2 regions of the Alkalibacterium iburiense genome follow, and region 2 is predicted to be linked to the other one. Evidence: a T-box and tRNA genes for the amino acid it is inferred to sense, from the RefSeq annotation. Region 2 holds a T-box; the other holds one or more tRNA genes.

Region 1 (3,367 bases), on a different contig from region 2:
TCAAGATTTTTATAAAAAAGAGTCTGCTCATTATAAACGATATAGTGTCGGTTCCGGCCGTGCAGGCTTTATTTCAAGACATTGGACTGAAGAATAAGCGACTTAAAACCCTCTCTTGGCAATTAATTTTAAAAAAATTAAAAAAGTGATTGACAAGAGAGGAATAAGTTTGTATGATATAAGAGTTGCTGAAATAAGTAGGCGATAAATTGTTTGCTATAATGGGGACTTAGCTCAGTTGGGAGAGCATCTGCCTTACAAGCAGAGGGTCAGCGGTTCGAGCCCGTTAGTCCCCATTATCATACCGAGCCATTAGCTCAGTCGGTAGAGCATTTGACTTTTAATCAAAGGGTCGCAGGTTCGATTCCTGCATGGCTCATTATAAAAGAACAAACCTTTTATATAATGCGGGTGTGGCGGAATCGGCAGACGCACTAGATTTAGGATCTAGCGCTTAACGGCGTGGGGGTTCAAGTCCCTTCACCCGCATAGCATTATTAACTTAATGCACAAGCCGGCTTAGCTCAGTTGGTAGAGCAACTGATTTGTAATCAGTGGGTCGAGGGTTCAACTCCTTTAGCCGGCATAGTCACGCGGAAGTAGTTCAGTGGTAGAACACCACCTTGCCAAGGTGGGGGTCGCGGGTTCGAATCCCGTCTTCCGCTTATTGCTTTTAAAGAGTAATAATTAAAGTCATTCCTGCCGGGGTGGCGGAATAGGTAGACGCACAGGACTTAAAATCCTGCGGAGAGTTGTCTCCGTGCCGGTTCGATTCCGGCCCTCGGCATAAAAAACAGCACCCTTAGCTCAATTGGATAGAGTACCTGACTACGAATCAGGCGGTTAGAGGTTCGACTCCTCTAGGGTGCATTACATAAACGGGAATTAGCTCAGCTTGGTAGAGCACTTGGTTTGGGACCAAGGGGTCGCAGGTTCGAATCCTGTATTCCCGATTTATAGTTTTTAACATGGCGGTGTAGCTCAGCTGGCTAGAGCGTACGGTTCATACCCGTGAGGTCGTGGGTTCGATTCCCTCCGCCGCTATAATCAGGAACATCTCGAAGGACCTTTAGCTCAGTTGGTTAGAGCAAACGGCTCATAACCGTTCGGTCGCAGGTTCGAGTCCTGCAAGGTCCATTGTTCTAACTGCATGGGTTTAATCCATTCAGTTGAAAGCAATAAAGGTCACTTGGACAGTTGTCCGGGGAATGATTATCTATTATATTATCTCGGAGTAGAGCAGCTGGCAGCTCGTCGGGCTCATAACCCGGAGGTCGCAGGTTCAAATCCTGCCTCCGCAATTGCACCACATGCAAGATTAAGAAAGTATTGGCCCCGTAGTGTAGCGGTTACCACGTCTGCCTGTCACGCAGAAGATCGCCGGTTCGAATCCGGTCGGGGTCGTTGGAATAATATGCGGGTGTAGTTTAGTGGTAAAACTACAGCCTTCCAAGCTGTTGTCGGGAGTTCGATTCTCCCTACCCGCTTTATACTTAATTATAAGTATGTGAAATAAATAGGGCCTATAGCTCAGCTGGTTAGAGCGCACGCCTGATAAGCGTGAGGTCGGTGGTTCGAGTCCACTTAGGCCCATTAGAAAAATAAGGCCCCTTGGTCAAGTGGTTAAGACACCGCCCTTTCACGGCGGTATCACGGGTTCGAATCCCGTAGGGGTCATGTTACATTTTGGAGGATTACCCAAGTCCGGCTTAAGGGAACGGTCTTGAAAACCGTCAGGCGTGTCAAAGCGCGCGTGGGTTCGAATCCCACATCCTCCTTTATATTATCGCGGAGTAGAGCAGCTGGCAGCTCGTCGGGCTCATAACCCGGAGGTCGCAGGTTCAAATCCTGCCTCCGCAATTTTCTATAAATGCCTAACGCAATAGAGGTTATCCTTGTTACCAAATGAAGAGGTGACAAACACGATGCACGTGGACACTGGTCTGCCGTGTATCTTTAAACATTTATTGGCCCCGTAGTGTAGCGGTTACCACGTCTGCCTGTCACGCAGAAGATCGCCGGTTCGAATCCGGTCGGGGTCGTAGTCAAATGAATCTTGGCGCTGTAGCTCAGTTGGTAGAGCAACGGATTGAAGCTCCGTGTGTCGGCAGTTCGACTCTGTCCAGCGCCATATAAATTACGGAGGGATAGCGAAGTGGCCAAACGCAGCGGACTGTAAATCCGTTCCTTCGGGTTCGTAGGTTCAAATCCTACTCCCTCCACTTCTAGGGGTATAGTTTAATGGCAAAACAACGGTCTCCAAAACCGTTGATGTGGGTTCGACTCCTGCTACCCCTGTTACTTCCTTACTATTATATTTAACTTTCTTATGAGTTATGATATAATGAGTGACGGATAGTTTTAATTTAATGGCGATTGTGGCGAAGTGGTTAACGCATCGGGTTGTGGTCCCGACATTCGTGGGTTCGATTCCCATCAGTCGCCCTTTGATTGGGCTATGGCCAAGCGGTAAGGCAACGGTTTTTGGTACCGTCATTCCCAGGTTCGAATCCTGGTAGCCCAGTATTTACAACTTAATACTTTCTTTATTAAGATGGCGGTATAGCCAAGTGGTAAGGCAGAGGTCTGCAAAACCTTCATTCACCGGTTCAAATCCGGTTACCGCCTTATCTTTATGAACTCAAGCCGGCGTGGCGGAATTGGCAGACGCGCTGGACTCAAAATCCAGTGCCCGTTGAGGGCGTGCCGGTTCGATCCCGGCCGCCGGTATGCGAAACAAACAGATTAAACCCTATTCTCTTTTTAGAGGTATGGGTTTTTTTATTTGCTCAAAATGATGTAGTCTCCCCAAGAGGAATGAATGGTTTAAAATGTAAGCGTTTCTTATTTGTGATAAAATGATTCTGCTACATGACAAATGTTTGAGGAGAGTGCTGTATGGATAAACAATCAAAAATAGAACCTAAAGTTGTTACGCAAATTGGGTTTATAGTGAAAGACATAGGAGAGACGACGCGTTCATTTGCCGAATTCTTTGGAGTGGATATTCCAGAAATCAATTGGACTGGTGAATATAAGGAAGCTCAGCAGCAGTATAAAGGAAAACCTGTTGAATCAAGAGCGAAGCAAACCTTTTTTGAGATGGAGAATATTCAACTCGAATTAATAGAACCGGATGACGGTCCTAGTACATGGCGTGATCATTTAGAACAACATGGAGAAGGGGTTCATCACATTGCGTTTGTAGTTAAGGATATGAAACAAACGGTTAAAACATTAGAAGGTTTAAATATGCCGGTTATTCAAAAAGGGGAGTATCAAGGAGGAAGATATGCCTACCTTGATTCTTTCAATCAGCTTAAAGTGATGCTTGAATTATTAGAAAACGACTAAAACGGAGTGAAAC
Region 2 (3,367 bases):
CTTTCGCCATTGGTTTATACATCTCTTCATAGGGTTGAACACCATTAGCTGGATGCAGATTCAATGTGTTTCTTAATCCGTTTTCCTTCAACCAGCTTAAAAATTCCTCTGGATCAGGGAATAAATCATTGTTCCATGTATAGCCTGTCCATCCAGATCCATATTCAGGTGGAACATCTGTGATGTGCCAGTCCATATCAATGACTGCAACAGAAAATGGGATGTCTTTTTCTTTAAATTTATTGATTAACTGCTTGTAGCCATCTTGACTATAAGGGTAATAACGGCTCCACCAGTTCCCTAAAGCATACCTTGGAAGCTTAGGCGTTTTTCCTGCAAGGTAATGATAATCTTTTAAGGTTCTTAAATAGTCTCTTCCGTAGCCGAAAAAGTACGTATCTACTATGCCGTCAGGTCTTTCTTCTACCCAACCATCATTGGTCAAAATCATGGATTTACTATCATCAATGATAGAATAACCGTTTTTATTCATTAAGCCTTCTTCTAATTCAATGGCTCCATCTTGGAAATCTAATGTACGGGCGGTTCCTTTTAAGGTTTCTGGTGTTTCTCCAAAATACCACGTACTGTGATACAAACTGTAATTTCCAAGTGCTTCAATCCGAAGGTTATACTTGGTAAACCCTCCTTCTTCTTTATGAAAAATAAGATGAGCTTTTTCGGTTAATATTTCGAGCATTTCATCCGTATCTTTCACGTCAAATTCAGGTGTTTCAAAATCACGATTTAAAACGGTTTGTGTTGCCATATCTTCGAATTCGCCGTTAGGATCATACTCTATTCTAATCAGAGCGGGTGTCAAAACGGTAAAACGGTAATTCTTCCATGTCACGACTGATTCTTCTGGTGCAACGGGATGAGCATCCATTTTAAATATATCTTTTCTGTTTTTTACCAATCGTTTTCATCCTTTCATAAAATAACCTAGTCATAGTTTAGCATACACAAAAAGAATCTCTGCATGCAACTAGTATGCAGAGATTCTTTTTTACTAGCATTCCTATTTAAGTTATTCGAAAACAGAAAAGTATTTTTCTTCAATATCTTTGTGAATGGCTTTGTTATAGAAGTCGGCTGCTTTGACTTTTAATACTAAATAGTTTAGTTGAAAAGTCAACAGCGGTTTCTGTTTTGGCGATTGACTTCATCCCCTTTTTCCCTTATACTTACGGGTATAAATAGATGAAGCAGTGAGTAGGCACAGTAGTGGGTTTGGTTCTTTTTTAGAGAGCGGATGGGTGGTGAAAATCCGTATGACCAAGCGACACGAATTACACCTAGGAGCATTCTCTTTGAGACGCAGCCCAGCGTTATGGGTATGAGTGAAACAGATGACTGAATCTGTTTTAATTTGGGTGGTACCACGGCACTGTTCGTCCCGGTGAAAAGCATTGGCTTTTTGCGGGGCTTTTTTTATTGTTCTTAATAACTATATACTAAACTATTGGAGGAAAAGAGATGAATATCATTGATGAACTGGAATGGCGCGGAGCCATTAACCAGCAGACAGACGAAGAAGGGCTACGTGAACTAACGGATGAAAAAAGCATAGCCTTATACTGTGGGATTGATCCTTCCGGTGACAGCATGCACGTCGGTCACTTGATTCCTTTTATGATTTTAAAAAGATTCCAGTTAGCCGGACATAAGCCTGTTATTTTAATTGGAGGCGGGACGGGGTCTATTGGTGATCCAAGTGGACGAAATTCTGAACGTGTCCTTCAAAGCATGAATAAAATTCAAGAGAATGCAGATAAATTAAGCGCTCAAATGCGCCATTTGTTTAAAGCAGGCTCTGATGAGTCAGGCATTAAATTAGTCAATAACTACGATTGGTTAGGTTCCTTAACCTTTTTAGACTTTTTAAGAGATTACGGAAAAGAATTCAATATCAATACCATGCTGGCAAAAGAAGTCGTTGCGACACGTTTGGACACGGGTATCTCCTTTACAGAATTCAGCTACCAGATTATTCAGTCCATTGACTTCTTGCATTTGTTTAAACATGAAGATGTGCAACTTCAAATCGGCGGATCGGATCAGTGGGGTAATATTACAGCCGGATTGGATTTGATTCGCAAAAAAGAAGGCGCTGATGCTAAAGCATTCGGGCTGACTATTCCATTGTTATTAAAGGCTGATGGAACGAAATTTGGTAAGTCTGCCGATGGAGCGATTTGGCTGGATCCGGAGCAAACGACTCCTTATGAGTTTTACCAGTTCTGGTTTAACCAGGATGACCGAGATGTGATTAAATACTTGAAGTACTTCACATTCTTATCTAAAGAAGAAATTGAGGACCTTGAAAAACAGGTAGAAACAGAACCTCACAAACGTGCGGCTCAAAAAACCTTAGCTGAAGAGATGACGCGTTTTGTACACAGCCAGGAAGCATTGGATGAAGCGATTCAAATTTCTCAAGCTTTGTTCTCAGGTGACATTCAGGATTTAACGGCTGAACAGATTGAATCGACTTTTAAAGATGTCCCGTCATCTGAAGCGCCAAAAGAAGAACGAAATATTGTGGAATTTTTGGTTGATGTGACAGGGATTGAACCGTCTCGTCGACAAGCACGTGAAGACATTAAAAACGGAGCGATTCGTATAAAAGGTGTTCAGATTAAAGACGTCGACTACACGGTTTCTGAAACCGATAGTTTTGACGGACGATTCATTATTGTCAGACGTGGAAAGAAAAAATATTTCCTAGTTCATTTAGTCTAATTTATGAGGAGCTGTCGCTTTGGCGATGGCTTCTTTTTTACCTATAAAAAAGCCGTAAAAGTCATCGATTGACTCTTACGGCTTTCCTGTGTTAATTGAATAATCCTCTAATGGCATCCCAAATCTGACGGAAGAAGTTTCCGATTTGATCAATGAGTCCACTGTCTTCTGCCTGCTGCCAGACGTCTCCGAAACGGTCGCGCAAATCATTGGAGAATTGTTCCAGTTGTTCTCTTACTTGAGCAGAATCAATGGCGCCTGTTTGTTGGTACCTCTCGAAGAAGGCCAGCAACCGGTCAATTTGATCCTGCGAAATCACGTTTTGCAAGTCGTTGTTAGCTAAAGCATCATTAATGATTTGTTCAATCTCTTCTCGAGTAGCCAGTTCATCTTGGCGGTCCCGAAAATCAGCCAACTGCTGCTTAATTTCGACTATGGCCTGGTCGAATCGTGAGGTATCAAAGTCTTCCTCATCGCTGTTTTCTTGAGCGATTTGGTTTGTGGTTTCCAATTCTTCCTGAGCCACTTCCATACGGTCTTGGTCTAAGTCTTCCCCATTCACGTCAAATGCTTTATAAATACCAGTCAAGGCGCTCTCACCTGTTACAGGGCGGATACTGGC

What was found. The T-box of region 2 lies ahead of tyrS (tyrosine--tRNA ligase). A T-box ahead of a tRNA ligase gene usually reads a tRNA of that ligase, here a tRNA-Tyr.
Region 1: it encodes a tRNA-Tyr, which carries the amino acid that the T-box ahead of tyrS (tyrosine--tRNA ligase) is inferred to sense. The anticodon was not compared.

What each region holds. Positions count from the first base shown of each region.
Region 1 is NZ_BAAACW010000074.1:1,016-4,382, reverse strand. Features, by position in the region: gene msrA (peptide-methionine (S)-S-oxide reductase MsrA) at 1-97, shown strand, start outside; tRNA gene ABDZ53_RS06475 (tRNA-Val) at 224-296, shown strand; tRNA gene ABDZ53_RS06470 (tRNA-Lys) at 307-379, shown strand; tRNA gene ABDZ53_RS06465 (tRNA-Leu) at 408-489, shown strand; tRNA gene ABDZ53_RS06460 (tRNA-Thr) at 514-586, shown strand; tRNA gene ABDZ53_RS06455 (tRNA-Gly) at 594-665, shown strand; tRNA gene ABDZ53_RS06450 (tRNA-Leu) at 702-787, shown strand; tRNA gene ABDZ53_RS06445 (tRNA-Arg) at 797-870, shown strand; tRNA gene ABDZ53_RS06440 (tRNA-Pro) at 880-953, shown strand; tRNA gene ABDZ53_RS06435 (tRNA-Met) at 971-1,044, shown strand; tRNA gene ABDZ53_RS06430 (tRNA-Ile) at 1,064-1,137, shown strand; tRNA gene ABDZ53_RS06425 (tRNA-Met) at 1,229-1,301, shown strand; tRNA gene ABDZ53_RS06420 (tRNA-Asp) at 1,332-1,404, shown strand; tRNA gene ABDZ53_RS06415 (tRNA-Gly) at 1,417-1,487, shown strand; tRNA gene ABDZ53_RS06410 (tRNA-Ile) at 1,520-1,593, shown strand; tRNA gene ABDZ53_RS06405 (tRNA-Glu) at 1,606-1,677, shown strand; tRNA gene ABDZ53_RS06400 (tRNA-Ser) at 1,689-1,778, shown strand; tRNA gene ABDZ53_RS06395 (tRNA-Met) at 1,788-1,860, shown strand; tRNA gene ABDZ53_RS06390 (tRNA-Asp) at 1,970-2,042, shown strand; tRNA gene ABDZ53_RS06385 (tRNA-Phe) at 2,059-2,131, shown strand; tRNA gene ABDZ53_RS06380 (tRNA-Tyr) at 2,142-2,222, shown strand; tRNA gene ABDZ53_RS06375 (tRNA-Trp) at 2,228-2,298, shown strand; tRNA gene ABDZ53_RS06370 (tRNA-His) at 2,373-2,445, shown strand; tRNA gene ABDZ53_RS06365 (tRNA-Gln) at 2,453-2,524, shown strand; tRNA gene ABDZ53_RS06360 (tRNA-Cys) at 2,557-2,628, shown strand; tRNA gene ABDZ53_RS06355 (tRNA-Leu) at 2,646-2,730, shown strand; gene ABDZ53_RS06350 (VOC family protein) at 2,899-3,354, shown strand.
Region 2 is NZ_BAAACW010000122.1:594-3,960, reverse strand. Features, by position in the region: gene ABDZ53_RS09900 (glycoside hydrolase family 31 protein) at 1-919, opposite strand, end outside; T-box leader at 1,203-1,405, shown strand; gene tyrS (tyrosine--tRNA ligase) at 1,480-2,745, shown strand; gene ABDZ53_RS09890 (DUF1002 domain-containing protein) at 2,837-3,367, opposite strand, start outside.